DNA from 2 places in the Actinoplanes sp. NPDC024001 genome. Region 2 is predicted to be linked to the other one. Evidence: riboswitches for the same ligand, from Rfam matches in the RefSeq annotation. Region 2 holds a riboswitch; the other holds the start of a gene.

Region 1 (15,922 bases), on a different contig from region 2:
CCGTACAGGTCGGACAGGCGGCCGCCGAGCAACAGCAGGCCGCCGAACGCGACGACGTAGGCGTTGAAGACCCAGGACAGATTGCTCGGTGTGAAGCCGAGGTCGTTCTGCATCTTCGGTAGGGCGACGCCGATGATCGAGGTGTCCATGATGACCATGAATTGGGCGAGGGCGATGAGCGCGAGTGCCCACCACCGGTGCGGACTGCGGGACATGACCGAACCTCCTAAGTACCCCCAGGGGGTATCCTGTTCGGCGTCATTGTTACCCCCGGGGGGTATACGGGGTCAAGGGCGTCCGTCGATTGACTTCCGCGTCACAGCGCTGGACTGCCGCTTTACTGGGATACCCTAGGGGGGTACGGTAGCGGCGGCTGGAGGGAGCGGGCCATGGCTCACGGCTACTACCTGAAGCGGCTGCGCCGCATCGAGGGCCAGATCCGGGGCCTGCAGCGCATGGTCGACGACGAGACGTACTGCATCGACATCCTCACGCAGGTGTCCGCCGCGACCAAGGCGCTGCAGACCGTGGCACTCGGGCTGCTCGACGACCATCTCGCGCACTGCGTCGTCGACGCGGCCCGCGACGGTGGGCCGGGCGCCGACGCGAAGCTGAAGGAAGCCTCCGACGCCATCGCCCGGCTCGTCCGGGCGTGACCGCTCCCCCGGCTCGGTACCAGTCACACGACAGCGAGGAGAAGCCGATGTGCGGCAGCGATACTGCTTGCGCCTGCGCCACCACGACCCCGGTCACCGAACTGGCGACGGTGCCGGACGGCACGCGAACGGTGTATCAGGTCGCCGGGATGACCTGCGGCGGCTGCGCCGGCCGGGTCAGTAAGCAGCTCACCGATGTTCCCGGCGTGCGTGACGTCAGCGTCGACGTCGCCACCGGGGCGGTCACGGTGACCAGCGCCGCGGCGCTCGATGATGACAGCGTGGCTGCGGCCGTCGCCGCAGCCGGCTATCAATTGGTGCGCTGAGCCTCCGCGTCAGCCATGCCGCGAGAACGTCTGGCGGAAGGGTGTCTGTGAATCCTTCCGCCAGACGCCGCAGCATCCCCCGGCGGCTCACGGAGTCACAGCAGTGCCCGCAGGTCGGTGATGAACCGGCGGCTGGCGGCCAGGGGCGCGAATCGGCCCGGGACGTCGGATGTCTCCTGCCGCCACGTGTCGGCGGCCTGCGGATCCGTCGCGGGCTCGGACGGTGGCCGGCTGTGCACAGCGAGCCGGGTGGGGTGACGCCGGTCGTGGCGGTTGCTGCCGGGCGGCGAGGCCGCAGACCGGCCGCGTAGGCGCCCAGTAGGCGCGGGTCGTGGGATGTGTGCACCAGGTCGCGGTATTGCTCGGGGACCGGCAGGCCGCGCAGATAGGTGTCGACGTCGGTGCACAGCCCGGTAGCGGTATCGGGTATCGGGTATCGGGTATCGGGTCGACGGCTACCACGGCGTGGCTGTCGGCTGGTGGGGGCGGGTAACCGGGTCACGTTACGACATCGCGAGCTCGGTGGCCGCCTGGTCACTCCGGCGGGCGCGGCACCGCCGGGACGCGTCCGCAGCCGAGACGGGTTCATACCGGTGCCGGGTATCTTGCACGGCATGAGTGAGGCGAAACCGGCCGGGCCACACGGGTACTCGGCGGAGAAACAAGCGCTGATGGCCCGGCTGAAGCGGGTCGAGGGTCAGATCCGCGGACTGCAGCGGATGGTCGACGAGGACACCTACTGCATCGACATCCTGACCCAGATCTCGGCCGCCAAGAGCGCCCTGCACGCCGTCGCCGTTGGCCTGCTCGAGGACCATCTGCGCCATTGCGTGGTCCACGCCGCCGCCGAGGGCGACGTGGACGCCAAGATCAAGGAAGCGAGCGCGGCGATCGCCCGGCTCGTGAAGTCCTGAGCCGGCCACCCGTTCCTACCGACCGGGTCCAATCCATTCTCGCAGCTGCGGCGCGGCCTGCGCCGAGTCGACCGACCCGACCGCGCGTTGCTGCTGCCCGCCCGCGTGGGGTGCGGTAAAGATCGGCGCGGCCGCAGCCGAGACCGGTGTGCGCTCATTGCGCAGTAGGGCACAAAGCTCTCGCCGGTCGGCTGTCGCCGAGGCCGCCGCGGCCCGGCGCCGCCGCTTCCGAACGGCCAGCACCGCGGCACAGGTCAGCAGCATCAGAGCCGCGGCGATGAGTGCCGTTCGTAGTCCTGCGGGGGATTCGATGCTTGACTGCACAACGGCACTGTCGGCAGGAGTGGCCGTACCGGTGCGCATCGAGGTCCGTCGCGGCGGCTTCGTCGACGCGACAGACCGGGGAACTCTGCCGGGGCCACGTCCAGCAACCGCGTGCAAATCGGAGTGTTCCCCTTCACAGATCAAAAGCACTCTGGGCTGACCAAGCATGAGCAGCGGGTGTCGACAAACCTCGCACTGGTCTTCCAATCGGACACACCTCGTCACCTCCGTCACTGATCGTGATCGCCTTCCGGAGCCGGAACCGACGCCGCCTGGGCTATCAAGGAGGGGCGGCGGGCACAGGTTCGCCGGTCGTGCCGACCTGGACCACGCCGAGCCCTGCCCCGGTCCGGCGGCGCGAGAGGAGCATGACGAGTCATGAGGCAATCGGGGGCAGGGACGGGGGAACCACCATCGGTCCTCGACCGGCACGCCGTACTGCGGCGGCCGGGCTATGAGGGCCTTGGGGTGAAGCCGCCAGCGTGCGGCCGGGCAACCTTCGCGCCCGAATCCGACAGCTAACCTCGCAGGCGTGCCGGAGGGATTCCTTCACCGTGCACGTAAGTACCCTGAGCCGGCCCGCCCGTACCCTGGGAGTCGGCACTCTCGCCCTGTCCGTGGGTCTCGGTCTTCTGACCAGCGGGCTCGGCACCCCGCAGTCAGCCTCCGCCGCGACGCCGTCCTCGACGGTCGCACTCACGCAGGTGTCCTCACAGACCAACGTGGCATTCAGCCAGACCGGCATCACCGTCAAGGCAGCGGCGTCCCAGGCCGCCAAGTCCAAGGCGGCCGCGAACCGGGTCATGACCGAAGCGGCGAAGCACAAGGGCAAGAAGTACAAGTTCGGCGCGGCCGGGCCCAAGCGGTTCGACTGCTCGGGCTACACGATGTACGTCTACAAGAAGGCGGCTGGCAAGAAGCTGCCGCACAAGGCCCACCTGCAGCAGCGGTACGGCAAGGCCGTCGCCAAGTCCAACGCCCGCCCCGGTGACCTCATCGTCATCCGGAAGGGGACGAAGGGCACGCACGCCGGCATCTACGCCGGTGGCGGCAAGATGTGGGCAGCACCGCGAACCGGCAAGACCGTCACCAAGCAGAAGATCTGGAGCAAGAACTACGTGGTCCGGCGCCTGGTCTGAGTCGGTTCCCCCAACTGACCGCACGTCGCGTCCGGACATCACACAGCGCCGCCTGCACCCTTCCTTGACGGGGGTGCAGGCGGCGCTGTCGTACGACTAATTCGTGATGCTGGTGAAGCGGCGCAGCCGCAAGTTGTTGGCGACGGCGAACCGCGAGCTGAACGCCATGGCCGCTCCGGCGATCATCGGGTTGAGCAGGCATGCCGCGGCCAGCGGCAGCGCCGCGACGTGGTAGGCGAAGGCCCAGAAGAGGTTGCGACTCGCCGGTCAGCATGCCCGCGGCGGCGGCCGAGGTGCCGTCCTCGATGACACCGTCGGTGGCGATCTTCTCGCCCGGCCGCACCACGAACCGGTCCCCCACCGCGAGGTCGGCGACCGGGATCCGCCGTTCAGTGCCGCCGCGCAGCACCGCGACGTCCTTGGCGCCGAGTTCCAGCAGGGCACGCATGGCGGCGCCGGCACAGCGCTCGGGGCGGGCCTCGAAGTAGCGGCCGGCGAGGATGCACGTGGTGATCACGGCGGCGGCTTCCAAAGATCCGTTTCGTTCTGCCGGGTTTCGCGGAGTTGCCACGCCGTCTCGCACATACCGTGTACGACACCGACCGCGCAGGCCAGTGGGCCGGGGCGGCCAGGCGCGTCAGGCCTGGCCGTCCGCGGATCGACGGGATCAGAGGCGTGCGAGGACGGTCGTCATCATGGCGATCTCGGCCTGCTGATCGGTGACGATCTTCTGCGCGAGGGCCTTGGCCTCCGGGTGGGAACCCTGCGCCACCTCGGTTCGGGCCATCTCGATCGCGCCCTCGTGGTGGCTGATCATCATGGTCAGAAAATCCTTGTCGCATGCCGCGCTCTTGGCGTCCATGAGCTTTTCATGGCGGCGTCGGTCATCAAGCCGGGCATCGCGCCGTGGTCCATGCCCGAGCCCATGCTCATGTGCGGCGTCGGCGGTGTCCGGCCGGAGTCAGCCCGCGGGGCTTGTACACCGAGAGCGCCAGTGCGATCAGCAGCAGGATCGCGGCGCCGGCCGCATGAACGAGTGGTGACGCGGTGGCGGTCATCGGCGGTCCGCCGTCCGCCGCGACGCGCGCCGTATCGGCGAGAGCTTCGAGAGTCCGCGTGTATAGCAGCAAGACGGCGACGGCGAACGCGGTGAGCACGAGTTTGACGACCACCCAGTAGTGCCGGACCAGGCCCCACACAGTGATCAGGGACTGGGTCACCCCGGTGATCAGACTCGCGATCCCGAACGGGACCAGCACGTACCAGCCGAGCTGCTCCAGGATCAGGTAGACGGCGTTGACCGTGCGCGGGTCGTCGGCGGTGACGGCCAGGCCGGCTAGCACGAGCGAGGCCGCAATGGCACCGAGCCATCCGACGGACGCAGCGATGTGCAACAGCAGACCCGTCCGGCGCAGCCCCACCGGCAGCCTCACCCCGGCTCGCCGTCGACAGCAGCCGGGACCGACCCATGGCCCAGATGGCGACCGGGACCATGACCGGTCAGCACCGCCACCCCGATCACGACCAGTAGCAGCACGCCGAGGACAAGAAAGACCTTCACCCAGCGCGGCATAGCCTCCTCGGGGACCCGCTCTTGACCTGGCATCTCCTCACCCTCCCGGTTTTGCGATACAGAGTGTCTTGAGAATGACAGAGTGAGTTGCGACCGGCAATGCGTACGATGCAGGAGTGCCGAAGTTGTGGGACTCGACCGTCGAACAGCACCGCCACACTGTGCACGCGGCCATCCTGGACGCCACCGCCACCCTCATCGCCGAACACGGTCTGGCGGTCAACATGTCGCAGATCGCGGCGCACGTCGGCATCGGCCGGGCCACGCTGTATAAGTACTTCCCCGACGTGCAGACCATCGTGGCCGCCTGGCACGAACGTCAGGTCACCGCCCACCTCGACCAACTCACCAGCGTCGCCGCGGAAGACCGCGAACCAGGCGAAAGGCTGCGGACCCTGCTGGCCACCTATCTACGGCTGTCCAGCACCGGGGCGCATGCCGAGCACGACGGTCGCGACCATGGGCCGATCTCCCAGGTTGCGATAGCCCTGCACCGGGCCTCGCACATGCCGGCAGCCCATCAGCGGCTGCACGAACTCGTCACCTCAGTCGTCGCCGACGCCGTCGACGCAGGCGCCGCCCGTACCGATGTACCGCCAGCCGAGCTGGCCGCCTTCTGCCTGCACGCGCTGGCGGCCGCACACTCGTCGTCGTCAGCTGACAGCCGCGAACGTCTGCTCGAGGTCACCTGGTCCGGCCTGATGCCACCACGGTGACCACGAGGCTCCCGCACCTTTAGGTCGATGCCTGACGGTCGTTGGACAGGTCAGGTGCCGGGACGGCGCCCGAAGGTGTGCACACGGACGCCCGTCCGCAGCTGATCCCACATGGCCACGGCGTCGCGGTGCGGTCTTTGCGTGCCGTGCGTGAGTAGGCAGCGGCGTGGCCCGGCAGCATCGCTGCCAGGGCCACGCCAGCCGGTGGGGTGGGACCGTCAGGTTGGTTTACTGCTGTTGCGGGGTCAGGTTCACTCGGCGCAGCAGTTGGGCGTTGAGCGCGACGACGATCGTCGAGGCGCTCATCAGCACCGCTCCGATCGCCGGGCTCAACGTGACCCCGGCCCAGGCCAGCACGCCGGCGGCGAGCGGGATGGCGACGATGTTGTAGCCGGCCGCCCACGCCAGATTCTGGATCATCTTGCGGTAGGAGGCTTTCGACAGCCGGATCACGCCGGTAACCGCACGCGGGTCCGACGAGGCCAGCACGACGCCGGCGGACTCGATCGCCACGTCCGTCCCCGCCCCGATCGCCAGGCCGACGTCGGCTCGGGCCAGTGCCGGGGCGTCGTTGACACCGTCGCCCACCATCGCGACCCGCAGGCCGCGGGCCTGCAGCTCGGCGACCGTACGGTCCTTGTCGGCCGGCAGCACCTCGGCGAACACCTCGTCGACGCCGGGGCGGAAGCCGAGGTCAGCGGCGACGGCCTCGGCCACCGGCCGGGCATCCCCGGTGATCATCACAATCTTGCCGATGCCGGCACGGCGCAGCTGTTCGATGGCCTGCCGGGCCTCCGGGCGAACCTCGTCCTCCAACGCGAACGCACCGATCACCTCGGGTGTCGCGCCGTCGGTGACGTGCAGCAGGTGCAGCACCGCCGCACCCCGCGCCGACCACTGCGCGGCCGTTTCCTGCAAGCCGGCGGGCGCGGTGGCGCCGAGCTCACGCAGCAGGGCCGGGCCGCCTACGGCGTAGGTTTGGGCGTCGACGACCGCTTGGACGCCGCGGCCGGTCAGCGAACGGAACCCCGTCGCTCGATCGTGCAGGCCCCGCTCGTGGGCGACTGCGGTCAACGCCCGGGCGAGCGGGTGTTCGCTGTCGGCCTCGACCGCTCCGGCGATGCGCAGCACGTCGGTGTCGGTGAACCCGTCGACTGCGGCGGTACCGGTCACGGTGTGCGCGCCCTTGGTCAGGGTGCCGGTCTTGTCGAACAGCACCGTGTCGACGGTACGCATCCGCTCCAGGGCCAGCCGGTCCTTGACCAGGATTCCGGCCTTGGCCGACAACGCCGTCGACAAGGCGATCACCAGTGGGATCGCCAGGCCGAGGGCGTGCGGGCACGCGATCACCAGCACGGTCACCGTCCGGACGACGGCCTGGTCCACGTCGCCGAGCAGCCACCAGGCGACGAACGTCAGCACCGCGGCCGCAGTAGCGATGTAGAACAGCATCGCCGCGAACCGGTCCGCCAGCACCTGCGCTCGCCCGCCTGCGGCCTGTGCCTGCGCGACTAGCCGGCTGATGCCCGCAAGGGCGGTGTTCTCCCCTACCGCGTCGACGCGGACGCGGATCGCCGAGTCGGTCGCGACCGTGCCGGCCACCACCCGGTCGCCTTCGCCGCGCGGGACCGGTCTCGACTCGCCGGTGATCATCGATTCGTCGAGTTCGGCGGCGCCGTCGACGATCCGGCCGTCCGCGGGCACCCGGGCGCCGGAGCGGACCAGGACGGTGTCTCCGACGGCGAGGTCAGCGACCGGCACCCGCTCGATGCTGCCGCTGCTGTTGAGGCGTTCGGCGTCGTCGGGCAGCAGCGCGGCCAGCGCGGCAAGGGCTCCCTGGGCCTGGCCGATCGCCTTCATCTCCTGCCAGTGGCCCAGCAGCATGATGGTCACCAGCGCCGCCAGTTCCCACCAGAAGTCCAGGTCGAACAGGCCGAGGCTGGTGGCCAGCGACGCCGTGTAGGCGACCGTGATCGCCATCGAGATCAGCAGCATCATGCCCGGAGCCCGGTCACGGACCTCGCTGACCGCGCCGGCCAGGAACGGCCAGCCGCCGTAGAAGAACACCACGGTGCCCAGGATCGGGCCGACCCAGGCCATGCCGGGGAAGTCGAGGCTGTAGCCGAACCAGTCCATGATCATGTGGCTGGTCGCAACGATCGGGACGGTCAGGGCGAGACTCAGCCAGAACTTGCGGCGGAAGATCTCCGGGTCGTGACCGGCGTGCTTGTCGTGGCCCTCGTGCCCGTGACCGGCGTGGTGCCCGGCGCTGGGCCCGCGGGCATGGTGGTCGTGACCGGCGGTCGCGTGATGAACCTTCTCATGGGCGCCCGCGTGATCGAGCGTCGCGGCGGCCGCGTGATGCTCGTGGCCGTGCTGGTGGATGTTGTCGTGTTCGCTGTGGGTCGGCATGTCGACCACCTCCGATGATGAAGGTATACCCCCCGGGGGTATAACCGCAAGAGCGGAAGGATCTGCGGCGGTCCACTACGGGCCCACGGCGGGGAGCCCCGCGGCACACCCGCACTCCATGGACCTCCCCCTCCCACAGGGACTCCCCGACAGCAGGGGCAGCCATCACGCTCGATACAACCGGCGCGACGGCCGAGGACCGCGAGGCGAGTCTGGACAAGACCTTCAAGCGATGCGGATGCCGTAACCAGCAGCGCAGACGTCGAGAACAAACGCCCACGGCTGTCCGACCGCGGCCACGGCTCCTGGTACTTCCACTGCTCGGCGCCCAACCTGTTCGGCCGCTCCGAGCGGATCCGCCGTGGCGGTTTCATCTCGCAAGCCGCCGCCCGAACCACACGCGGGTGTCGTGCCCGCGCTCCTCGCCGGGCGAGCTGATCGACGCCGACCGCAGTCCGCGCGCCAACCGCTCACGGCAGATCGCGCACGCATCGACCGGGTGCTGCGCTCCTTCGGCCTCCCCTGATACCTACTGCTCAGCACGGTCCGTGAGGCGCAGCTCGCGCCCGAGCTGCCCCTCCTATAAGATCCGCGACCATGGATTTTCATGATCGATTCCGGCATGCGGCGAGCGGCGAAGGTTTCCCCGAGGAGGAAGTCGCCGCCTTTGCCAGCGTGCTCCGGTTTCGGATCGTCGCCGGCGAACACGAGGCGGGCCCTCGTGCCGGGAGGCTCGGCGGGCTGCCTCAGCTACCGGCCGATATCGCCTGGCCGTCGGACACCAACGGCAGCCCACTGCCGTACCGATTCTTCCTGGACTGCGCGGCCTTGCCCACGATCCCCGGCATCGCGCTGCCCGCCACGGGTTCTTTGCTGTTCTTCCTGGACGCCGAATCGGCCATGGATGCCTGCTCCCCCGCCGGCGAGAAGGAGTTCGCGCGCGTGATCTACGTGCCGGCCGGCACCGAAACCGCGACGCGCGACGCAGCCGACCAGCAAACCGCCCCGGAACAGGACCTGTTCGCCACGATCCAGGCGCATCTGCCCGACTGGATCGCGAAGCCGGAGCAATACCTGCACGGCCTCAAACAGCAGATGGCCTTCGCCATGCCGCACCGCCGCGAGATGCGCGCCCTGGCCCTGCGACTCTGGCCCGAGCAGCCCTGGGCGCACACGGACGTCCAGGTCGGCGGATACAGCATCTCGGCGCAGAATCCCCCGGAATGGGTGCTCGCCGACGCCGACCGCAAGAAACAGATCAGCGCCCTGCCGTATCCGGAGAACACGGTCGCCTCCGACAAAGAGGAGTTTCGGGTGATGCGCGAATGGGTGCCGCTGGCCCAGTTCGGTGTACCCGAGGAAGAGTACGTCAACGGCCGGTTCCTGATTCGCCACGAAGACCTCGCGGCCCGCCGGTTCGACGAGGCGCTCTCCTTCAGTGAGTTCACCGAATGACCGACCAACAAGGCGGCAACCGTCGACCGGATCACTGAGCCTGAGCGTGCTGGGGCCTGGGACGCTTGCAGGCCGTCCCGCCGGGATGAGGCGCGAGCGCCGTTCGTCTTTCATCGTTACTCTTGGACTCATCTTCGGTCCGCCCGAGTCACGAAACTCTGAGCCGGAATTCATATGCGTCGAATGTCCCCTCCGCCGTACCTCGTGGTCGGCCGCGCCCAGCTGCTCGGCCTGCCCGGACCGAACGATGATCCGATCACTGCGGAGGCCGTCGGCGCCGCCATCGGCGACGAGTTCGCCGTCGAGTTCGACCCCCCATCGGTCGTCCACGGCGCAGCCCTCGACACCTTCGACCGGCGGCTGGCGGCGGCCGGGCTCGCCCTCTACCACCTGTCCGACCCGGCAGGTCAGCGGCTCGTGCTGATCTCGGAGAAGGGCGGCGAGCCGTTGACGACGCCGATCGCGGACGCGCGCTGGCCGGCGCTCGTGAGCGCCCTGCCAGCGGGTGGGATTCGTGACGCGTTGGCGCCCGTGGCGACGATTCGCGCTCTGATGGTGCTCGACGGGCAGACCCACCGGCTGCGCCAGGGCGCGCTGCGCAACGAGGATCGCAAGATCCTGGTCAGGTTCGAGCTGGTCGAGCACGCCACGGACGCGGCGGCGAGCACGTGGCTGAGCGTCAAACCCCTGCGTGGGTACGGCAACGAGGCGCGAAACGCGGCCCGCCTGCTCGCCGCGGCGGGACTGTGTCCGGTCAAGCCGGCCCCGGTCGTCCCGCCCCGCGACGACACCGGTGCGCGGCAGATCCGAATCGGCCGGTCCGCGCCGGCGACCAAGCTACTGGTCACCGAATGGTCCGCGTACCTCGCCACGATCCGCGCCAACGTTGCAGGGGTGCTCGACGACGTGGACACCGAGTTCCTGCACGACCTGCGGGTCGCGGTCCGGCGCACCCGTTCGACGCTGAAACTCGGTCGCCCCGCGCTGCCGGAAGGCGTGTCGGAGCATTGGGAGCCGGCGTTCAAGTGGCTGGGCGACCTGACCACCCCGGTCCGCGACCTCGACGTCTACGAACTGGGCCTGCCCGAGATGGCCGGCTGGCTGGTGGCCGCCGACGCCGACGACCTGCAGCCCTTCGCCGACCAGTTGCGGCGCCACCGGTCGGCCGCCCGGCGCAGCCTGGTCCGCGGGCTGCGCTCAGCCCGGTTCCGGAGCACCCTGTCCAGCTGGGAGGACACGCTGGCAGAGCTGTCCGGATCCGCGCCCGCCTCCGCGCCGAAACTCACCGTCGGCACGCTGGCGAACCGGAGCATCGGGCGAGCCTATCGGCGCGTGGTGCGTGACGGTGCCGCCATCGGACCCGGTTCACCGCCGGAGGCGCTGCATTCGCTCCGCAAGCGGTGCAAGGAGCTGCGCTACGCCCTTGAGCTGTTCGCGCCGGTCAGTGACGACACCGCCCGCAAGCGCGTGGTGTCCGACCTCAAGGACCTGCAGAACGTCCTCGGCCGGTTCCAGGACTCCGACGTGCAGCAGCAGACGCTCTACGGTTTCGCCGAACAGATGCGGGCGGCGAACGCACCCACCAGGGCCCTGCTCGCGATGGGTGAACTCGTCGCCCATCTGGGCACGGACCAGCAGCGGGCCCGCGCCGACTTCGAAAGGGCGTTCGCCCGGTTCAGCCGACCGGCCGGCCGGGACCGGATACACCTGGTGAGGACGGGCCGATGAAGGTGCTCGCGATGTACAACATCAAGGGCGGCGTCGGTAAGACGACCACCGCGGTCAACCTGGCCTACCTGGCGGCGCGCGAGGGGCAGCGTACGCTGCTGTGGGACCTTGATCCCCAGGCGGCGGCCACGTTCCTGTTCCGGGTGCGTCCGCGCGTGAAGGGCGGAAGCCGGGCTCTGCTGACCCGTGGACGCTCGCTGGCGGCGGCGCTGAAGGCGACCGACTTCGAGGGCCTCGACCTGCTCCCTGCTGACTTCAGCTACCGCAACATGGACCTCGAACTCGACGACACCAAGAAGCGGACACGACAACTCGGCCAGCTGATCAGCACCCTGTCCGGCGACTACGACATCGTCTTCCTGGACTGCCCTCCCAGCATTTCCCTGGTGTCGGAGAACGTCATGCACGCGTCCGACCTGCTCGTCGTCCCGCTCATCCCGGCGACCCTGTCGCTGCGCACCCTCGAGCAGCTGACCAGCTTCGTCGCCGAAGCCGGCGGCCACCAGCCGCAGGTCAAGGCCTTCTTCTCGATGGCCGACCGCCGCAAGAAGCTGCACCGCGACGTCATCGCCACGCTTTCCCGCGACCATCCCCACGTCGCGCAGACGATCGTGCCGGCGTTGTCGATGATCGAGCAGATGGCCGAGCAGCGTGCGCCCGTGCCCGCTTTCGCACCGCGCAGCCGCGCCGCGATCTCCTACGAGCAGCTGTGGGCCGAACTCCGCCCGTCATAGACCCGGCAAGCCGGCGAGCACTATCGGCCCGTCGCACGATGCTCGAACAGCCGCTCCCGTTGGACCTCACGTGACTTCAGCGCTGTCTCGATCCGGTCCAGTTGCTCCGGCGTGGCAGGCAGTGCGTACACCTCGCTGATGAACCGCGCGAGGTCCGGCCGATAGTCGTGCCCCCAGGCCCGGTAACGTCCGGGCACCTGCGCGTTCTTCATGTCGATCAGCAGTTGGAAGAACGTGGTGATCGGCCGCCACCGGATGCCCGGCGGGATTCCCCGAGGACTCGTCCCCTCGACGTCCTCCGGGCGCGGCCGGTCCGCGCCGAGCCAGCGGGGCGGCGTCGCGAGCAGGTCCAGCCCGAACTTGGTCACGCCGTCGTTGTCGTGGCTGAGCATGACGTAGCGCAGCCGGGCTCGGCGCTGCGGGGCGATTGCTGCCAGCTGGGCGTAGTCGTTGACCACGGCAATGGTGTCGCGGTCGACGTCGAGCCGGTCCGCACCGGTGACCTGGTGCATCCACCCGCTGCCGTACGGCGTGCCGATCCACAACGCGCGATCGATGCCCAGCGCCTCCAGACCCAGCGTGCCCCAGTGCAGGAACACGTCCTGGCTGGTGTGTGCGCCGAGGCTCTCACCGAACAGGACCACCCGCGGCCGCGGTTCCGGACGGCGTCCAACCTCCTGCAGGATCCTGAGCCACAGCAGCCGGTTCTGCTCGCGGGCTGCCTTGACCATGCCGAGCGACAGCGGCGACGGCCGCTTGGAATACTGCATCGTCACGGTGGCCACGTCGCCCAATGCCAGGTACTGCGCCGCCGCGACCGCCACATAGTTGACGTAGCCGGTGCCGGTCGGTGACACCAGCATGAGAAGCGAGCGGCGGAATGCGCCGGTGCGGTTCAGTTCCGCGAGCGCGAGGTCGACCCGTTCGCGTGCGGTCGGTGCGCTGTCGAGCCCGACGTAGACCTGCACCGGTTGCGCCCGGGCAGGCTGACCCATCACCGTCTCGATGGACAGGTCGGGCGTGCCGGCCGGGGCGTCGGGTACGGGCGCGGGCCGCACGTAGGCGAGCCCGTGCCGGCGGCCCTCGCGCCCAAGGCTTGCCCACGACACCAGGCTGCCCGGGCCACCGCTGATCGTCGGAGCGACCCACCGGGTCGCCTCGTCGGCCGCGAAGACCGGCTGGTCGGCCGACGTGTCCGCCTCGATCCGCCGCATCGCCCGATGCCAGAGAGCCGAACCGCCCACACCGAGGGCGAGCAGGAACGCACCGTGGCCCAGCAGCCGCCAGACCTCGACCGGGCCGGGCAGCGCCGCTGCCATCCGTCGGCCGAACTGATCGGTCAGCAGGTGTTCCGCATAGGCGGCTGCGCTCATGCCGGCGACGACACTGCCGGCCACGGACAGCGACCGTAGCGCCGATGGCGGGTCGGCCGTACCGGGTCGCTCCGATGTTCGTACCCGGCGGCGCTCCAGCAGGTAGGCGACGCCGAGCCCTGCCGGCACCGCGACGGGTAGAACGGCGATCCGCCCGCCGGCGCCGATCCGGGTATCCACCCACCGGGTACCCGCCTGGGCGCCGGTCAGCAGGACGCCACCCAATCCGGTCACGGCGGTCCGCCAGCCGAGCTGCCGCAGCAAGCCTCGTGCCATCGGCTCACCGGCACGCGGCGCAATCGCGTGCTGGATCGCCAGACCGGCCGGGATCGCGACGACATCGGCCAGCAGGGTTGCCGGCACTTGCGGTGCCGCCAACCTACCGCTATCGCCATCAGCGGAAAGCCATCTGGCGATCCCCCGCAACGCCTCGTGGGTACTGACCGTCAGCAGATAGTGCATCCCGATCGACAGTCCGGTGACCAAACCCTGATCGCCGGCGCTGCGGGGCGACAGCGACGATTCGAACGTCTCCGGCGCGAGCGCCGACGCGACCAGAAGCCCGACATTCGCCGCCGAGTCCGGCATGCTGACCGGTACGGTCGCCCCCTGTCCTGACATCGGATTCCTCGCTCCAGATCGGCACAGCGAGTCAGGCGTCGGCCTCGTCCGCTGTCGGATTCGTCATGGCTATGGCGAGGCCGAGTGCCTCGGTGATCGCTGCCGCGGCCCGCAGCACGCGCGGCGCTCCGACGATCGGCGCGACGGCGACCAGGACATCTTGAACGTCGTCGAGTTTGACACCGGACTCCACCGCCGGGGCGACATGCAGCAGGTAGGAAGCCGGTGGTGCGTCGACCGCGACCAGCGCGGCGATCCGGACCATGAGGAGTGCGGCGGGGTCGAGCTCGACCCGGGCCAGCGACACCGCGTTGATATCAGTCAAGGCCTCGAGGACGGGGGCTTCTCCGGTTGCCATCGACGTCTCCTTTCCCAGAAGCGGACGCGAGTCGTCCGGTCGCGCAGCTACAGGTTCGCTTGACGGCGCGGGGTTCTCCTCATCCGAAGAGGATGAAGCGTCATCCGTCGAGCGCACCGGGCAGGATCACCGACTCTTCGCCGCCGGGCGGTGTGCGTGAGCAGGCTAGGAACTGACGCTCGAGCCTCCGGCGTGCGGCTCGTCGCGGCCTACGGTCGATGTCACCGTGGTCGACCCGCTTCCCGTCGCCCGTCGACGCCACGGCAAGGTTCCCTCCAACTCGACTTCCAGAGAGAAACTCAGGAACGTGCGGACGAGAACGATCAACCCGAGCGTGACGGCGCTTTCCAACGTGCGGTCGACGGTGATCGTCAGCACGATGTCCGCGATGATCAAGACCTCCAGGCCGAGCAGGATGGCCCGGCCGATACCCTGCCGGGCCTGCTGATAGGCGGCCCGGGCGCCGTCGCGACGGGCGTTGGCAGCCGCCGATACCAAGGCCACCAGAGAACCGACGACCAGGATCGCGACGCCGGCGATCTCGAAACCGTTGACGACCGTTTCCATCATGTCGTGAAGGCTCATCCCGGGCTCCCCGACGCTAGGTCATCGAATCCACATTGAGTTTGTGGTGATCGATGAAGAAGAGTTTGCACGCGATCTTGACGTCGCAGTCGGCAGTTGCCGTCACGACTTGGCCGGTGACGCCGACATGGCTACCGAGGGCGGCGCGGGCCGCTGCTGCAGGGCGCGTTCTACGGCAGTGATCGTGGCCGCGTCCACGGTTCCGGTGGGTTCGACGCCCAGGGCACTCTGGAACGACTTGAGGGCTTCGGTCAGCGCCGCGGTCCACGTGCCGTCGACCGGACCGGTCCAGAAGCCGGCCAGCTTCAGGGTCTGCTGCACCGCGGCGGTTGCCGCGGTGGCCTGCTCGGCCGCGGCTCCGCCTTTGGCCCGCAGGTCTGCCTGCAGCGCCGCGTCGGTGGCCTTGTCGACGGTTCCGGTCTCGGCAAGGTCGTGAGCCTTCTGCAGGGCCTGAACAGCCGCGACCGTCGCCGGCCCGTATATGCCGTCGACCTTTTCCTGGTAGTAGCCGGCCTCGGCGAGGGAGTTCTGGATGGCCGAGGTGTAGTCGCCGGCCCGCTGCTGCTGGTCTTCGTTCAGGCAGCCGGCTTCGGCGAGCAGCCGTAGCCACGAGACCTCCAGCGCGACGGCCGCCGCGTTGAATCGCTCGGAGGCCTGCCTCAGCGGTGTCTGGTCGGTGATGCCGTCCTGCGCCGCCGCGAAGTCGGCCTCGGCCTGTTTCACTCGGTTCACCGTGGTTTCGGCCACGGGCGCCTCGACCGAGGGTGAGGCTGATGGTATTGGCGGCGCGGCCGGTGCAAGTGACGCTTCGGCGCGGACCGAAGCCAGGGCCGCGGTCGCCTCCGCCAGTTCCTTCTCGGCCGTCGTCACGTCCTCGCGGGCGGCAGCGACCTGCTCGGCAGCGGCGGTCACGTCAGACCGCGGGTCCGCCAGATCGGCGCCGGCTTCCTTCACGTCGCCGACGGTGGGCGCGGTCTCGTTGATGAGGTCGCCGTAGCGGTCCAGTGC
Region 2 (15,922 bases):
CGACCACCGGGAACAGCGGCATCGCCAGCTCCCGCCAGTGCCCGAGCGCCCGGCCCTTGCGGGCGATCACGTCGGCGCCCCAGAGCACCATGCCGACCTTGGCGAACTCGCCCGGCTGCATGCTGACCGGCCCGAAGTACAGCCAGTTCAGGTCGGCGCGGATCGGGCCCAGCTGGCCCTTGCCGATCCCCGCCGAGGCCAGCGCGTTGAGCACGGCGAGCATCACCAGCAGCACGATCGCCGCCCCGAGGATGTACTTGCCGAGGGTGCGCAGGGTGAGCGCGGGCAGCCGCTGGCAGACCCAGAACGCCACCAGGCCGAGCAGCGCGTAGACCGCCTGGCTGCTGAGCGCGGAGAACGCGTCACCGTTCTCCGCGTACGCCTTCACGCTGGTCGCCGAGAAGACCATGGTCAGCCCGATCAGCAGCAGCAGACCCGAGCTGGCGATCAGCAGGTAGTACGACGACAGGGGTCGAGCCAGCAGCCCGTGCACCGCGGGCAGCAGCTGCCGGCTCAGCGACGGGCGGGCCATCGGAGTACGGTCGTCCGCCATTCCCTCATCATCGTCCGGTGTCCACATCGGGGGCCGTCACGTCTCGGGCGTGTCGCGCGAGATCTATCCCATGACCGCCAGGTGCTCGCTGTAGAACAGGCCCAGGCCGATCGCGGCGCAGATGCCCGCGATGATCCAGAACCGGACCACGATGTTGACCTCGCTCCAGCCCGCCAGTTCGAAGTGGTGCTGCAGTGGCGACATCCGGAAGACACGTTTACCGGTGGTCTTGAACGAGATGATCTGGATGACCACGGACATCGTGATGATCACGAAGAGGCCGCCGATGATGACCGACAGCAGGGTGGTCCGGGTGGCCACCGCGAGACCGCCGATCAGGCCGCCCAGCGCCAGCGCGCCGGTGTCGCCCATGAAGATCCGCGCGGGGTTGGTGTTCCACCAGAGGAAGCCGACACACGCCGCCGCCGCGGCGGCCGCGATCATCGCGATCTCCAGCGGATCTCGGACCTGATAACAGTGCTGCGCGGTGAGCGAGCCCGCCTCGCCGACGTAGTCGTCGTCACCGCACCAGTGCCGGTACTGCCAGAAACCGATCAGCGAGTACGCACCGAGCACCAGGATCGACGCGCCGGTGGCGAGACCGTCCAGACCGTCGGTGAGGTTCACGCCGTTGGACATCGCCATGATCACGAAGACGAAGACCATGACCGAGCCGACCTTGCCGACGTCCAGCCAGTCCACGTCCCGGATGAACGAGATCCGCTCGCTGGCCACCGTCTGCCCGTTGGTGCTCGGGAAGTAGAGCGCGGCGATGCCGAAGCCGGTACCGATGATCAGCTGGCCGAGCAGCTTGCCCTTGGCGCTGAGACCGTCCGAGTTGCGCTTGCGGACCTTCAGGAAGTCGTCCAGAAAGCCGACCGCGCCGCAGAAGACGAAGATGCCGAGCAGGACCAGCGCGGTCATGGTCGGCTTCTCCTGGGCGATCTGCCGCTCCGGGAGCGTGGTCAGGGCCAGGTGCCCGGCGACGTACGCGAAGACCGTGGCGATGATGAACGCCACCCCGCCCATCGTCGGGGTGCCCTTCTTGCCCATGTGGGTGGCGGGGCCGATGGAGCGGATCGGCTGTCCGGCCTTGAGGGCCGAGAAGACCCGGATGGCGATCGGGGTGCCGAACAGCGAGATGAGAAAGGCGACCGCGGCCGCGACGATGACTGCCCTCACGTGGGCTGAACCTCCTCGGAACGCCGCAGCCAGTCGGCGACGTCCCATGTGCGGTACCGGGAACCCTTGACCAGCACGACATCGTCGGCGCGCAGGTCCTCCTTCAAGATCTCGATTGCGGCGTCCTGGTCGGCGGCGAGATACGCCGTGCCCGGCCACCCCGTGAAGCCGGCGGCACCGTCCAGGATCGGCCGGGCGTTGCCGGCCACCGCGATCAGCCGGTCCACCCCGAGCTCGGCGGCGAGCCGCCCCACCTCGGCGTGCCCGGACACCTCGAACTCGCCGAGCTCGGCCATGTAGCCCAGCACGGCGGTGGTGCGCCGGCCCTCGCCCATCGCGGCCAGCGCCCGCAGCGCGGCCGCGGTCGACGACGGGTTGGCGTTGTACGAGTCGTCGATGACCCGCACGCCGTCCGGCCGGTCGAAGACGTCCATCCGGCGGCCGGAGACGATGCCGACCTCGCCGAGCGCGGCGGTCAGCTCGTCGAAGTCCATGCCCGCGGCGAGCGCCACCGCGGCGGCGGCCAGGGTGTTCGCCACCTGGTGCCGCCCGGCGACCGCCAACCGGACATTCCCCGATTTGTCGCCGGAAACAAGCTGGTACGAGGCGCGCCCCGTGGAGTCCACGGCCACCTCGGTCGCCCGCAATGCCGCCGAGGAATCCTCGCCCACAGCCACGACGGCAGCGGAGGTGCGGGACGCCATGGCGGACACCAGCGGATCATCAGCGTTCAGGATCGCGACACCGGACGACGGCAGCGCCTCGACCAGCTCGCCCTTCGCCAGGGCGGTCCCCTCGACCGAGCCGAACTCGCCGATGTGCGCCGCGCCGACGTTCAGGACGACGCCGATCCGCGGCTGGGCGATCTCGGTCAGGTACCGGATGTGGCCGATCCCCCGGGCGCCCATCTCCAGCACCAGGAACCGGGTCTCGGTGGTCGCCTGCAGCACCGTGTACGGAAAGCCCAGCTCGTTGTTGAGCGACCCGGCCGGCGCCACGGTCGGCCCGAGCCGGCCGAGCAGCTGCCCGATGTAGTCCTTGGTCGTGGTCTTCCCGGACGACCCGGTCAGCCCGACCACGGTCAGCTTGTCCAGCCGGGACACCACCACCCGGGCCAGGGCGGCCAGCGCGGCGAGGGGGTCGGCGACGACGACGCCCGGCGCACCGGTGTCCCGGGTGCCGAGCACCCCGGCCGCGCCGGCCTCGACCACGGCGGCGGCGAAGTCGTGCCCGTCCACCTTCTCGCCGGCGAACGCGACGAACAGGCCACCCGGGCCGACCTTGCGGGAGTCGTACTCGACGGGCCCGGTCACGGTCACCGTCTCCGCGGCGTTGACCAGCCGGCCGCCGGTGATCTCAGCGATCTCGGCGAAGGTCATGGTAATCATGGTCGGCCCTCCAGCGCGGCGGCCAGCTCGATGCGGTCGTCGAACGGCAGCACCTCGCCGTTGACCTCCTGGCCCTGCTCGTTGCCCTTGCCCAGCACCGCGATCACGTCGCCGGCCGCGGCCATCCGGACCGCCTCGTCGATCGCCGCACGACGGCCGGCCACCTCGACGACCTTGGCAGCCGTCGCCGCGCCCTCCGCCCCGGCGCGCACGGCAGCGCGTACGGATGCGGGGTCCTCGGTCCTGGGGTTGTCGTCCGTGATGATCACCAGGTCGGCGCCCTGCGCCGCGGCCTCGCCCATCAGCGGCCGCTTGCCCTTGTCCCGGTCACCGCCGGCGCCGATCACGCAGATCAGCCTGCCGCCTCGCGTCGTGGCCAGCTCGCGCAGCGCGGCGAGCGCGGCGACGATCGCGTTGGGCTTGTGCGCGTAGTCGACCACGCCGAGCACCTCGCCGGGGGCCGCGACCTGCTCCAGCCGGCCGGGGACGCCCCGGCAGTCGGCGATGCCCCGGCCGGCGACCGCCGGATCGACACCCACCGCGACCAGCAGCGCCAGCGCGAGCAGCGCGTTCGCCACGTTGTGCAGGCCGGGCAGCGCCACGCCGGTCTCCACCACGAGACCGTCCGGGCCGTGCGCGAGGAACCGCTGGCCGAAAGCCGAGGGCGCGATGTCCGAGGCCCACCAGGTCGCGGACCGGTCGCCGGCCGCGGAGTAGGTGACCGTCTCCGGCTGGTAGAGCGGCCGCAGCGCCGGGTCGTCGTGGTTGAGCACCGCGACCGCGGACCGGCCGTCGAAGAGCCGCGCCTTGGCCGCGAAGTACTCCTCCGACGTCGGGTGGAAGTCCAGGTGGTCCTGGCCGAAGTTGGTGTAGCCGCCGGCCGCGAACCGGATCCCGTCGGCCCGGCCCATCACCAGGGCGTGGCTGGAGACCTCCATGACCACGGCCTGCACGCCGCGTTCCAGGCCGGCGGCCAGGATCGCCTGCAGGTCGGTGGCCTCCGGGGTGGTCCGCACGCTCTTCACCACGAGCTCGCCGATCCGGGTCTCCACCGTGCCGACCAGGCCGGTCACCAGCCCGGCGGCCCGCAGGCCGGCCTCCACCAGGTACGACGTCGACGTCTTGCCGGCCGTCCCGGTCACGCCGATCATGGTGAGCCGCCGGGACGGCTCGCCGTAGATCGCCGCCGAGGCCGCGCCGAGCACCGCCCGCGGGTCGTCGGCGACCAGCACCGGCAGCCCGGCGGCGAGCGCGGCGTCCCGCCCGGCCGGATTCGTCAGGACGGCCACCGCGCCCGATCGCGCGGCATCGGCGATGAACTCCGCGCCGTGCCGGTTCGCACCGGGCAGCGCGGCGTAAAGATCGCCGGGACGGACTGAACCACTACTGTGCGTGACCCCGGTGACCTCAGTGTCACCACCGGTCAGCGCCGCCGGCAGCAGCTCGGCGAGCTGCTGCAACGGGTACGGCGCGACGGTCTCGGGTCGGGGAATGCCGGACACGGCGTCAGACCCTACCCCGTGCCGCACTGGTTCCTGTCAACGCCATGCGGCCAGGGCTCATGGATGGATCTTGAAGGTCGGCGGCTTCGTACCGGACGGTGGCACATGGTTACGGAGCAACGCGAAGGACATCATCTGGCTGAACGCCGGGGCAGCCACGTCGCCACCACCGCCGGAGGAGACGTCCATCGACACCGCGATCACGTACCGCGGGTCCTCGGCCGGCGCCATCCCGACGAACGAGCTGGCGTTGTGGCTGGTGTACTGCCCGTCGATGAGCATCTTGCCGGTGCCGGTCTTGCCCGCCACCCGGTAGCCGGTCACCGCCGCGGCCTTGCCGGTGCCGCCCTTCACGTCGACCACGGCCTCCATCATCGTCCGCAGCTCGGCGGCCACGTCCGGATCGAGCACCTTGCGGGTCTCCGGCGCGGCCGCCTCGCTGACCTTGCCGTCCTTGCCGGAGATGGTCGCCTTGATCAGGTGCGGCTGGATCCAGGTGCCGTTGTTGGCGATCGCGCCGTAACCGGCCGCCATCTGCATCAGCGTGGCCGACACGCTGTGCCCGATCGGCACCGAACCGGCCGCTGAGCCGCTCCAGTCCTCCGGCTTCAGCAGCTGCCCCTCGGCCTCGCCCGGCATGCCCACGCCGGTCGCCTTACCCAGCCCGAACTTCTGCTGGTACTCGTAGATCTTCTCCTTGCCGAGCATCTCGCCGATCAGGATCGTGCCGACGTTGGACGAGTAGGCGAGCAGCCCCGGCATCGTCATCAGGGTGTTCTTGGGCATCTCGTGGGTGTCCTCGAACCGCTCGCCACCCCGGTCGATCGCCGGGCCGATCTTCAGGGTCGACTCGGGCGTGATCAGGCCCTCCTGCAGCGCGGCGCCGAAGATGAACGCCTTGTGCGTCGACCCCGGGTCGGTGACCACGCTGGTCGGCACGTCGACCCGGTCCTCCGGCTGGTACTCCAGCGGCTTGGCCGCGTTGTACGGCGGGTAGCTCGCCTGCGCCAGCACCTCCCCGGTGCGCGCGTCCAGCACGACCGCGCCGGCCACCGTGGCGTTGCGCTGCTTCGCCTCGGCGCCGAGGATCTGCTGCACCCGGTACTGCAGGTCACGGTCGATGGTCAGCTGCAGCGAACTGCCGGGCTTGGCGGCGGTGGTCTGCTCGTAGCCGCCGGCGATCGGGATGTTCAGGTTGCCCTTGCCGGTCTCGAAGACCCGTTTGCCGTCGGTGCCGTGCAGCAGGTCGTCGTAACGCGCCTCCAGCCCGGCCAGACCGTGGTGGTCGTCGCCGGTGAAGCCGATCAGGTTCGCCGCCAGGTCCCGGCCGGGCAGGTCCCGCCGCTCGTCGCTGTGCGTGTAGATGCCGGGCAGCTTCATCGCGTCGATCCGGTCCGCGACGGCCATGTCCACACCGCGCGCCAGGTAGCGGAACTGCGTCCAGCCGCCGAGCACCTTCTTGCGCTGCATGTCCGCCATCAGCTCGGAGCGCGAGATGCCCAGCAGCGGCGACAGCTGCGCGGCGGTCGCCGGGATGCTCTGCTGCAGCCCCGGGTTCTCCGGGTCGGCGTAGACATAGCGCGCCTCGACGCTGTGCGCCAGCACCTTGCCGGAGCGGTCCAGGATGCGCCCGCGCGGCGCCGGCAGCTCGACCGTGGTCAGCCGGTCCGCCCGGGCGTCCAGCAGGCTCTTCGCCTCGGCCGGCGAGGTCGCCACCTGCAGCACGACCAGCCGCACGCCGATCGCCACGAACAGGCTCAGCGCCAGCACGGTGCCGAGCCGCAGGCGGCGGGTGCTGTTGGCGAGCTTCGGCGGCTCGGCCGGCACCGGCCTCGGCCGGCGCGGTGGCCGGCCGTTCTCCGGCCCTCGCGTGCGCTCCTTCTTCATACGCTCGGCCGCGCGCCGATCGTCTTTCTCAGGCCTCTTCGGGGTACGGCTGGGTGCGCGCCGATCGTCCTTCTCCAGCGCCTTCTGCGTACGGCTGGGTGCGCGCCGGTCGTCCTTCTCCGGCGCCTTCTGCGTACGGCTGGGAGCCCGCCGATCGTCCTGCTCGGGGGCGGGGCGGCCGCGCTGGGGCTGCTCGCGCTCCTCGGGAGGGCTCGTGGGACGCCCGTTGCGCCCGCGCGCCCGCTGACCGGTCTCGCCGCCGTCGAGCACCTGCAGCGCCGGCCGGAACGGGTCGGTGGTGCGCCCGGAACGCGGCGCCCGGCCCCGCTCGGCCACGGTCCGCCCGCGCGGGGTGTAGGCCCGGGCGTCCCCGATCGCGGAGCGCCCGCGCCGCCCGGCGCCCTCCTCGCGCTCGTCGGGAGCCGGAACCTCACGCGACGAACCGCGCCGGGGAGGTGTACCCCGGCGCGGTGTCTCGTCGTCGTCTCGCGGCGCCACGGCGCCTACCTCCCGGTGCCCGTGGTCGGCGTGCCGGCGTTGGTCAGCCCGTCCTGGGCGGTCACCGCGGGCTGGCCCCGGCCGGGCGTCGGCGTACGGATGATCTTCCCGTCCGGCAGCCGGATCATGGCGGGCGCGTCGGCCGGCACCAGGCCCAGCCGGCGGGCCGCGGCCTGCAGGTTGCCCGGGTTGGACGCCTGGATCAGCTGCTGCTCCAGCCCCTGCTGCTGCTTGTCCAGGGCGACCTTCTCCTTGCGCAGCGCGTCGAGGCGGAAGGACTGCTCCATCGTCTTGGTGTTGATCAGCAGGATGCCGAGCACGCCGACCAGCACCACGGCGATCACCGCGGCGGCGAACGTCGCCCGCGGCGCCCGGATCGGCGCCGGCGGCGCGACCCAGAGCCGCGGCCGGCCCGCAGGCTGCGGCGCGGCGGCGGTGACCTCCAGCTCGGTGACCTCCAGCGCCAGCGCGGCGGTTCCCTCCACCGCTCCGGTCTTGCCCTGCTTGCCCGAGCCGAGCACGCCCCGCGTACCCCGGCCCGCCGTCACCTGGCTCCCGGACGCGCCCTGCCTGCCCCCGCCGAGCGCCCCGCCGCGCGTACCCCGGCCCGCCGACGCCTGGCTCCCGGACGCTCCGCCGCGCGTACCCCGGCCGGCCGACGCCTGGCTCGCGGGCGCGCTGCCCCGCGTACCCCGGCTGGTTGTCGTCTGGTTGCCGGGCGTGCCCGGCTTGTCCGGTCCGAGCTTGCCGTCCTGGATCCCGGACCGGCGCGTGTCGGACCGAACGGAGAACTGGCGCACCCCCCGGACGCCAGTTCCCCGGGTCGCCGCATCGCGGCTGTCCTCACGGTCACGCCGTCCCGCCGTGGTGCGCGACTGCGCCGACCGGCCCCCCGACCGCGGCGCGTCGTCCCGCTCGCTCATGCTCGTCCCTCCCCCTCTGTTTCGCCCCCGGGCGTAACCGCCCTCGTCTCCCGCGCGTTGTCTCCCCGGGTTACTCGGGTTTCCGACCGCGGGCCGGCCCGGCCATCCGGGGCCGTTCGCGGCCGGTCCCCGGTGCCTGGTTGTGCCTACGTCCCTGCTCCTGCTCGTCGATCCGTTCCACGGCGCGCAGCTTGACCGAGGCCGCCCTCGGGTTCGCCGCCACCTCCTCCTCGCTGGGCGGCTCCGACCCCCTGGTCAGCAGCCGCAGCGTCGGACCGGTCCCGGGAAGCTCGACCGGCAGGTCGATCGGCCCGGTGCTGCGCGACCTCGCGGTGAGTGCGCGCTTGACGATCCTGTCCTCCAGTGATTGATAACTCATCACCACAAGACGCCCCTTGGGCGCCAACGCGTCCAAAGCATGAGGAACCGCCGACTCGAGGACGTCGAGCTCGCCGTTCACCTCAATACGTAGTGCCTGAAAAGTCCTTTTTGCGGGATTTCCACCCGTTCGGCGCGCGGCGGCCGGGATCGCGTCCTTCACCAGCTCGGCGAGCCGGGCCGTCGAGGTGATCCGGGCCTTCGCCCGCTCCCGCACGATCGCCGAGACGATCCGGGGCGCGAACTTCTCCTCGCCGTACTGCCGGAGCACCCGCACCAGCTCGCCCGGCTCGTACGTGTTGACGATCTCCTCGGCGGTCATCCCGCGCGACTGGTCCATCCGCATGTCCAGCGGAGCGTCCTGTGCGTAGGCGAACCCGCGATCCGCCTCGTCCAACTGCAGCGAGGAAACCCCGAGATCGAACAGTCCGCTGTGGATCGCCGGGATCTCCAGCTCGTCGAGAACCCGCGGCAGCTCGTGGTAGACGGCGTGGACCAGATGCGTACGGCCGGCGAAGCGCTCCAGCCTGCGGCGTGCGTGTGCGAGAGCCTCGGTGTCCCGGTCGAGTCCGATCAGGATCACGTCAGGGTGACGCTCGAGCACCGCCTCGGCGTGCCCGCCGAGACCCAGCGTGAAATCGACATGGACGGCGCCCGGCAGCTCCAGCGCGGGAGCGAGCAGCTCGAGGCACCGCTCGAGCAGCACCGGAACGTGTACGCCCCGCGGCTCCCCCATGTCGACCCCCATTGCCTTACCCGCCCGCGTTTCACCCGGTTCTACAGTTGCCGTTCCGGCCCGGTCGCCCATCCGTACCGCCAGATCCCCATCCGCTCATGTCCCGTGCCGGTGTCACCCGGCCCCGGACACGCGCCTGGCGCCGGGGAAGAGGCGCCAGGAGCGGGAGCGGCTGGAGATCTCGCAGTACGGCGGCAGTGGCGTCCGGGCCGGATTTCCAGCGGCCCACCGAGTGCCACGCCTTACAGTCCGCCGGGCAGCACCCCCTCCTCGATGTCGGCGAACTCTTCCTCGCTCGCCGAGAGGTAGTCGTCCCAGGACTGCTTGTCCCAGATCTCGACCCGTGTGCTGGCCCCGATCACGACGAGGTCGCGCCCGAGACTCGCGTACTCCCGCAGGTGCGCCGGGATCGTCACCCGGCCCTGCTTGTCGGGCACCTCGTCGTGCGCGCTGGCGAAGAACACCCGGCCGTAAGCCCGGGCGGCCTTGTTCGTCACCGGCGCCTCGCGCAGCTGACCGGCGATGCGCTGGAACTCCGGCATCGGGAACACGTAAAGACAGCGCTCCTGCCCCTTCGTGATCACGACACCTCCCGCCAGCTCATCACGGAACTTCGCCGGAAGGATCAGCCGGCCCTTCTCGTCCAGGCGCGGGGTGTGCGTGCCGAGGAACATCGGCCCTTCCCCCCTTGCCGTGGCGTCCGCTCCTTCGCGGTGGAGTCGGTCCGCCTCTCAACTCGGGCCGGCAGGCTTCGGTGCAAAATTCCTCGGTCCTGCCACTGAGCCCCACTCTACTCCACTTCCCTCCACCTGCAACCCGAATGGGCCCGCTCACGAGCCGTTTTCGCGCACGAAACCGCAGTTCACGGAGGGTGGCGCTGAGTGGAGGGCCCAGCCATGATCGACCCGGTCCGGTTTCCGACATCGAGCTCGGCCGGGCGGAAATGTCCCCGTTCCGAGGCTGCTCACAGCCGTTCGCGCGCTTGCGGGGAGGGAAGTGGAGCGCTCCGGGGGAGGAAAGTGGAGCGCTGCAGCGAGTGACGCTGTCCTGTTGCGCGTCGGCCGCGCGCCCGCCTCTCTCCTGTCCGCTCAGCTCTCCCCGGCAGGAAGGCACAGCCCGCTCTTCCCTCCAGGAAGGCACCGCTCGCTCTTCCCCGCAGGAAGGCACAGCCCGCTCTTCCCCGCAGGAAGGCACAGCCCGCTCTTCCCCGCAGGAAGGCACAGCCCGCTCTTCCCCGCAGGAAGGCACAGCCCGCTCTTCCGGCAGGAAGGCACAGCCCGCTCTTCCGGCAGGAAGGTACAGCGCTTCCCTAACAGGAGGCACCACACGTCTTCCCGGCATGGAGGGCCCGCACCTCCCCCCACGGAGGCACCGCACGGCAGGGACCACCATCGCCCCTCGCTCAGCCGATCGCCCAAACCAACGAGCCCGCCCACAGCGCACCGCGCGCGCCTGCCACAACCCGGCCGACGCTTACGCCTGTTCTCTCGCCCCCGGCCACGCAACCACCAGCCGGCCGAACCCCGCTTCCGTCAGGTGCCTCGCCGACGGCCGATCAGGCCCGGCCGTCGCCCCCACCTCCAACCAGCGCCCCAACACCTACCTCGCCGACGGCCGAGCACACCCAGCCGTCGCTCACCCACCCAACCAGCAGCTCAATACCCGCCTCACCGACGGCCGAGCGCGCCCAGCCGTTCGCCGAGTGTCGAGATCAACTCCCTAGGTGCCGCTCATGGTGGTTCGGCAGGTGCCCGCCGGCCCCGGAGCAGGCGGCATGATCGCACCCTCAGCCTGTGGAAGGAATGATCGCCAGCGACAAGGACGCTCGCCGATACTGCCGGGGAGCGCCCGCTCGTGAGCGCATGCCGATCTTGGTCAGCTGGCTCTCAGCGCTGTTCGAACGCCTGCAGACAGCCCTGGCGGCCAGCCGATTCCTCCAGCTGCACCCGGGACTAGCTTCGGCCAATCCGAACCGACACTGACCGTCAGCCCGCCAGCCGGTCCACCCGGCCGCGCCTGAGAGTTGCCCCGGCCGGCCTGAGACGACGCTGACCGCCAGCCGGCCCACCCAGCCGCGCCCAAGAGTCGCCCCGGCCAGCCGGAAACGACACTGACCGCCAGCCGGCCCACCCAGCCGCGCCCAAGAGTCGCCCCGGCCAGCCGGAAACGACACTGACCGCCAGCCGGCCCGGGACTGTACGAATAACGGTGTAACTCCTGATCAAGGAGACACCTGATGACCATGACGATCGATGCCGCCGTGGATACTTCGGCGGTGGCCAAGAAGAAGGATCCGGCGGCGCCGGAGGGTGTGGACGCCGAGTTGGTCGGCCGGCTGGTGGAGCAGGCCCGCGCTGCGGGCTTGCAGCTGACCGGCGAAGGCGGTCTGCTGCAGCACCTGACCAAACGGGTGATCGAGGCCGCCCTGGACGGGGAGATCACCGATCACCTCGGCTATGACAAACACGATCCGGCCGGCAAGGACGGCGGGAACTCGCGTAACGGTGTGCGGGCCAAGACGGTGCTGACCGATGTCGGCCCGGTCGAGATCACCGTGCCCCGCGACCGGGACGGCTCGTTCGAGCCGCAGATCGTCCGCAAGCGGCAGCGCCGGCTGACCGGTGTCGAGGACATGGTGCTGTCGCTGTCGGCGAAGGGTCTGACGACCGGGGAGATCAGCGCGCATCTGGCCGAGGTGTATGGCGCCGAGGTGTCGCGGCAGACGATCTCCACGATCACCGACAAGGTGATGGACGGCATGGCCGAGTGGCAGAACCGGCCCCTGGACCGCGTGTATCCGGTGGTGTTCCTGGACGCGATCAACGTCAAGGTCCGTGACGGCAAGGTCGCCAACCGGCCGATCTACGTGGCCCTGGCCGTGACCGCCGAAGGCACCCGCGACATCCTCGGGTTGTGGGCCGGCGACGGCGGTGAGGGCGCCAAGTTCTGGCTGAGCGTGTGCACCGAGTTGAAGAACCGCGGCGCCGAGGACGTGCTGATGGCTGTCTGCGACGGCCTGACCGGCCTGCCCGATGCGATCAACACCGTCTGGCCACGGACGGTGGTGCAAACCTGCGTGGTGCACCTGCTCAGGAACTCGTTCAAATACGCGTCGCGTCAGCACCGGGACGCGATCGCCAAGGCGTTGAAGCCGATCTACACCGCACCCACCGAGGCCGCTGCCGAACAGCGGTTTCTGGAGTTCGCCGAGGTCTGGGGCGAGAAGTATCCGGCGATCGTCAGGCTGTGGGAGAACGCCTGGGCCGAGTTCGTGCCGTTCCTGGCCTTCGACACCGAGATCCGCAAAGTCGTCTGCTCGACGAACGCGATCGAGAGCGTGAACGCCCGGATCCGGCGGGCCGTGCGGGCCCGCGGGCACTTCCCGAACGAACAGGCCGCGTTGAAATGCGTCTACCTCGCCGTGATGGCCTTGGACCCGACCGGCGCCGGCCGCCGCCGCTGGATCACCCGTTGGAAACCCGCCCTCAACGCCTTCGACCTCGCCTTCGACGGCCGCCTCACCGCAGGCCGCAACTAACCCATATAGATCGAGTTACACCGTTATCTTGACAATCCCGCCGGCCCACCCAGCCGCGCCCAAGAGTCGCCCCGGCCAGCCGGAAACGACGCTGACCGCCAGCCGGTCCGCCCGGCTGCGCCTGAGAGTTGCCTCGGCCGGCCGGAGACGACGCTGGCTGTCAGCCAAGCGGGATCCACCGTTGCTCGGAGCGGTGCTGCTGTCGGCCGGAGGCAGGGGGAAGGCAGGTGGTCGTAGATGGTCGCGGGGACGCGAGCGAGGCGGCGGTAAGAGGTAAGAGGAGCGGGGAAGGTGATCGGGTGACCGGCAGCCGATGTGATGGCAGGAGCCCGGAGCGGGGTCCGCGGTCGGGCGTCCTTGCGGATCTGCTCCTGGACGGCGCCGCCGCCCACCCCGGCGGCGGGCGGAGCCGCGACGCGGCTGGCCGGCAGCGCTCAGCAGAGGGACAGCGGCCCGGCCGGAACAAGCGACGACGGATCAACCCCGGGAACGCCTGTGGGGCACGACCCGAACCGGGTCGTGCCCCACAGGCGTAGTTCCTCTTCCTTACTTACTACTGTCCCGCACGCTGAACCAGCCGCGGGACCGCGCACCGCTCACGCAACGAGACGGCGCACCACGTAGTTCTTGCTCCACATCTTGTGCTTGCCGACCCGCGCACCACTGTGCGGGGAGTCGTAGATGTAGCCGTTACCGGCGTAGATGCCGGCGTGGTACCCGTACGAACCCTTGCGGAAGACGATCAGGTCGCCGATCTGCTTGTTGCCCTTGGAGACGGCCTTGCCGTACTTCTGCTGCGAGTTCGCCTTGTGCGGAAGGCTCTTGCCGACCGCCTTCTTGTAGACGTACTTCGTGAAGCCGGAGCAGTCGAACCGCTTGGGGCCGGCCGCACCGAACAGGTACAGCGCCCCGGTGTGCTTCTTGGCCTCGGCGAGGACCGCGGCGCCGCCGGGCCGGACCGAGACCTTGACCTTCTTGGTGGAGACCGGGCTGTAGCCGGTGCCACTGAAGTAGGTCCGGATGGTCACCGCCGTGCTGGGCCTCATGGTGAGGCTGACCGCACCACTCTTGACGGTGGCCTTGTCGACGGTCCGCCACGCGCCCTTGCTCCAGCTCTGGAGCCGTACGGTGCCCTTGGCGACCTTGCCCGTACGCGGGTTGATGACCTTGGCGGTGACCTTGAGGGTGGAGCCCTTGGAGAGCTTCCGGGTGCTGAGCGAGGCGCTCAGCTTGGGCTTGACCTTCGCTGCCGCCGAGCTGGCGGCGACCGGGACGACGCTGGTCGGCGTCGACGCCGCGGCGGGCGATGCGGCGACCAGCTGGCCGGCGCAGAGGCAGAGACCCAGAGACAGTGCGACAGTGCCGGTACCGACGGACATGCGACGGCCCCGGCGCGAACTGTGTTCGTGCACGGTAGAGAATTCCCTCCGGCACGCCTGCGAGGTTAGCTGTCGGGTTCGGGCGGGAAGGTTGCCCGGCCGCCGGAGCGGCTTCACCCCAAGGTTGTCCCGAATGCGCCGCCTGACTGCTGCGGTGCGGGACGGACCGGTAATGGGTCCCCCGTCCCTGCCCCCTGATGCCTTGTGTCTTTCGGTGCTTAAGGCGGTCGCGTCGTCCGGTCCGGGGCAGGGCTCGGCGTGAACCGGTTCGTCGCGACCGGCGAGCGTTTGCTGCCGGCGGAACCTTGCTACCTGAATTCCGGCTTGATCGTCAGCGTGGGGACAATCACGCTACGTAATTGGCACACTGGGGACTGTCCAGTTTGTTAGCTCAGCGAGACAAATGCCGCGACGCAAAGCGATGAGCCAAACACGCAGCGTCTAGGGTTACGGGTGAACCAGAACACAGAAAAAGTCCGGCGCAACCCCGGTTCCTCGCCGGAAACGCCCGGACCGGGGACAATGCGGCCGTGTGCTGATCTTGATGGTCTGGCAACTCGACGTAACAATTGCGTCCGGTACCCTCGCTGGCGTGACGGACGGGAAGATGCCTCTCATCGCCAAGGTCGCGACCACCGCGTCGAAGACCGCGGCAGCGCTCTCCAGGGCAGCAGGACGCGGCGACGGCTCGGTGATCGGCGGCTGGATCGGCCTCAAGATCGACCCGGATCTGCTGGCCCACCTCTCGTCCGGCCGGGCTGTGGCGCTCGTCTCCGGCACCAACGGCAAGACCACGACCACCCGGCTCACCGCCGCCGCGGTCGGCGTGCTCGGCCGGGTCGCCACCAACTCGTTCGGCGCGAACATGCCGACCGGCCACACCTCGGCGCTGGCGAAGGAAGGTCACACTCCGTTCGCCGTGCTCGAGGTCGACGAGCACTACCTGGCCCAGGTGATCGACTCCACCCGGCCCAAGGTGGTGGCGCTGCTCAACCTCTCCCGCGACCAGCTCGACCGGGCGAAGGAGGTGGCGATGATGGCGCAGCTGTGGAAGACCACGCTCGCCGGCCACCCCGAGATCCGGGTGGTGGCGAACTCGGACGACCCGATGGTGGTCTGGGCCGCCAGCAGCAGCCCGCAGGTGACCTGGTTCAGCGCCGGCCAGCGCTGGCTCGACGACTCGTTCGTCTGCCCGGAGAGCGGCCACCCGATCGAGCGCTCCGGCGGCGAGTGGTGGTGCACCGGCTGCCCGCTGCGCCGTCCCCGCCCGAACTGGGTGGTCGAGGACGAGGGCGTGATCGACCCGCGCGGCGACTGGCACCTGGTCAAGCTCCAGCTTCCGGGACGGGTCAACATCGGTAACGCGGCCACCGCGCTCGCGGTCGCCGCCGAGTTCGGAGTCCGCCCGATAGAGGCGCTCCCCCGCCTCTCCCGGGTGACGTCGATCGCCGGCCGCTACGCCCAGGTGGACCGGGACGGCCGCAACATCCGCCTGCTGCTGGCCAAGAACCCGGCCAGCTGGCTGGAGGCGTTCGACATGGCCGACATGGCCCCTACGCTGCTCTCCATCAACGCGCGGGACCCCGACGGCCTGGACACGTCGTGGCTGTGGGACGTCGATTTCTCGCCGCTGCGCACCCGTCCGGTTCTGATCACCGGGGACCGGGCCTACGACCTGGCCGTCCGGCTCCAGGTGAACCAGGTGCCGTTCCGGCACGTACTCAGTTTCGACGAGGCGCTGCGGGCGGTACCGCCCGGCCGCCTCGAAGTGATCGCCAACTACACGGCGTTCCAGGACATCCGAGCGGAGTTGGACCGTGTCAACTGAGGCCCTGCGGATCGTGTGGATCTACCCCGATCTTCTGTCGACGTACGGCGACCGGGGCAACCTGCTGATCCTGGCGCACCGGGCGGCCGCCCGTGGCATCCCGGTCGAGACCTACGAGGTCCGTTCCGAC

What was found. A riboswitch is a leader RNA that binds a small molecule or an ion and turns the genes downstream of it on or off. The one in region 2 is predicted to bind cyclic di-AMP.
Region 1: it holds a riboswitch for cyclic di-AMP, as region 2 does, so the genes downstream of both, AB0F81_RS26615 (C40 family peptidase) here and AB0F81_RS28730 (C40 family peptidase) in region 2, are expected to answer to the same signal.

Annotation. Positions count from the first base shown of each region.
Region 1 is NZ_JBEZZB010000072.1:26,711-42,632, reverse strand. Features, by position in the region: gene AB0F81_RS26635 (MFS transporter) at 1-215, opposite strand, end outside; gene AB0F81_RS26630 (metal-sensitive transcriptional regulator) at 390-656, shown strand; gene AB0F81_RS26625 (heavy-metal-associated domain-containing protein) at 704-982, shown strand; gene AB0F81_RS26620 (metal-sensitive transcriptional regulator) at 1,597-1,896, shown strand; cyclic di-AMP (ydaO/yuaA leader) riboswitch at 2,592-2,768, shown strand; gene AB0F81_RS26615 (C40 family peptidase) at 2,775-3,359, shown strand; gene AB0F81_RS26610 (hypothetical protein) at 3,463-3,594, shown strand; partial or broken gene AB0F81_RS26605 (heavy metal translocating P-type ATPase) at 3,607-3,891, opposite strand; gene AB0F81_RS26600 (DUF305 domain-containing protein) at 4,027-4,221, opposite strand; gene AB0F81_RS26595 (DUF2269 domain-containing protein) at 4,289-4,792, opposite strand; gene AB0F81_RS26590 (hypothetical protein) at 4,789-4,965, opposite strand; gene AB0F81_RS26585 (helix-turn-helix domain-containing protein) at 5,049-5,648, shown strand; gene AB0F81_RS26580 (heavy metal translocating P-type ATPase) at 5,877-8,060, opposite strand; gene AB0F81_RS26575 (YwqG family protein) at 8,658-9,515, shown strand; gene AB0F81_RS26570 (CHAD domain-containing protein) at 9,699-11,243, shown strand; gene AB0F81_RS26565 (AAA family ATPase) at 11,240-11,977, shown strand; gene AB0F81_RS26560 (alpha/beta-hydrolase family protein) at 11,998-13,938, opposite strand; gene AB0F81_RS26555 (carboxymuconolactone decarboxylase family protein) at 14,003-14,329, opposite strand; gene AB0F81_RS26550 (DUF1622 domain-containing protein) at 14,495-14,914, opposite strand; gene AB0F81_RS26545 (peptidoglycan-binding domain-containing protein) at 15,017-15,922, opposite strand, start outside.
Region 2 is NZ_JBEZZB010000082.1:13,865-29,786, forward strand. Features, by position in the region: gene AB0F81_RS28685 (putative peptidoglycan glycosyltransferase FtsW) at 1-553, opposite strand, end outside; gene mraY (phospho-N-acetylmuramoyl-pentapeptide-transferase) at 617-1,735, opposite strand; gene murF (UDP-N-acetylmuramoyl-tripeptide--D-alanyl-D-alanine ligase) at 1,732-3,123, opposite strand; gene AB0F81_RS28700 (UDP-N-acetylmuramoyl-L-alanyl-D-glutamate--2,6-diaminopimelate ligase) at 3,120-4,583, opposite strand; gene AB0F81_RS28705 (penicillin-binding transpeptidase domain-containing protein) at 4,683-7,010, opposite strand; gene AB0F81_RS28710 (hypothetical protein) at 7,016-7,810, opposite strand; gene rsmH (16S rRNA (cytosine(1402)-N(4))-methyltransferase RsmH) at 8,004-9,059, opposite strand; gene mraZ (division/cell wall cluster transcriptional repressor MraZ) at 9,290-9,721, opposite strand; gene AB0F81_RS28725 (IS256 family transposase) at 11,323-12,585, shown strand; gene AB0F81_RS28730 (C40 family peptidase) at 13,182-13,964, opposite strand; cyclic di-AMP (ydaO/yuaA leader) riboswitch at 14,004-14,191, opposite strand; gene AB0F81_RS28735 (MurT ligase domain-containing protein) at 14,572-15,792, shown strand; gene AB0F81_RS28740 (glutamine amidotransferase) at 15,782-15,922, shown strand, end outside.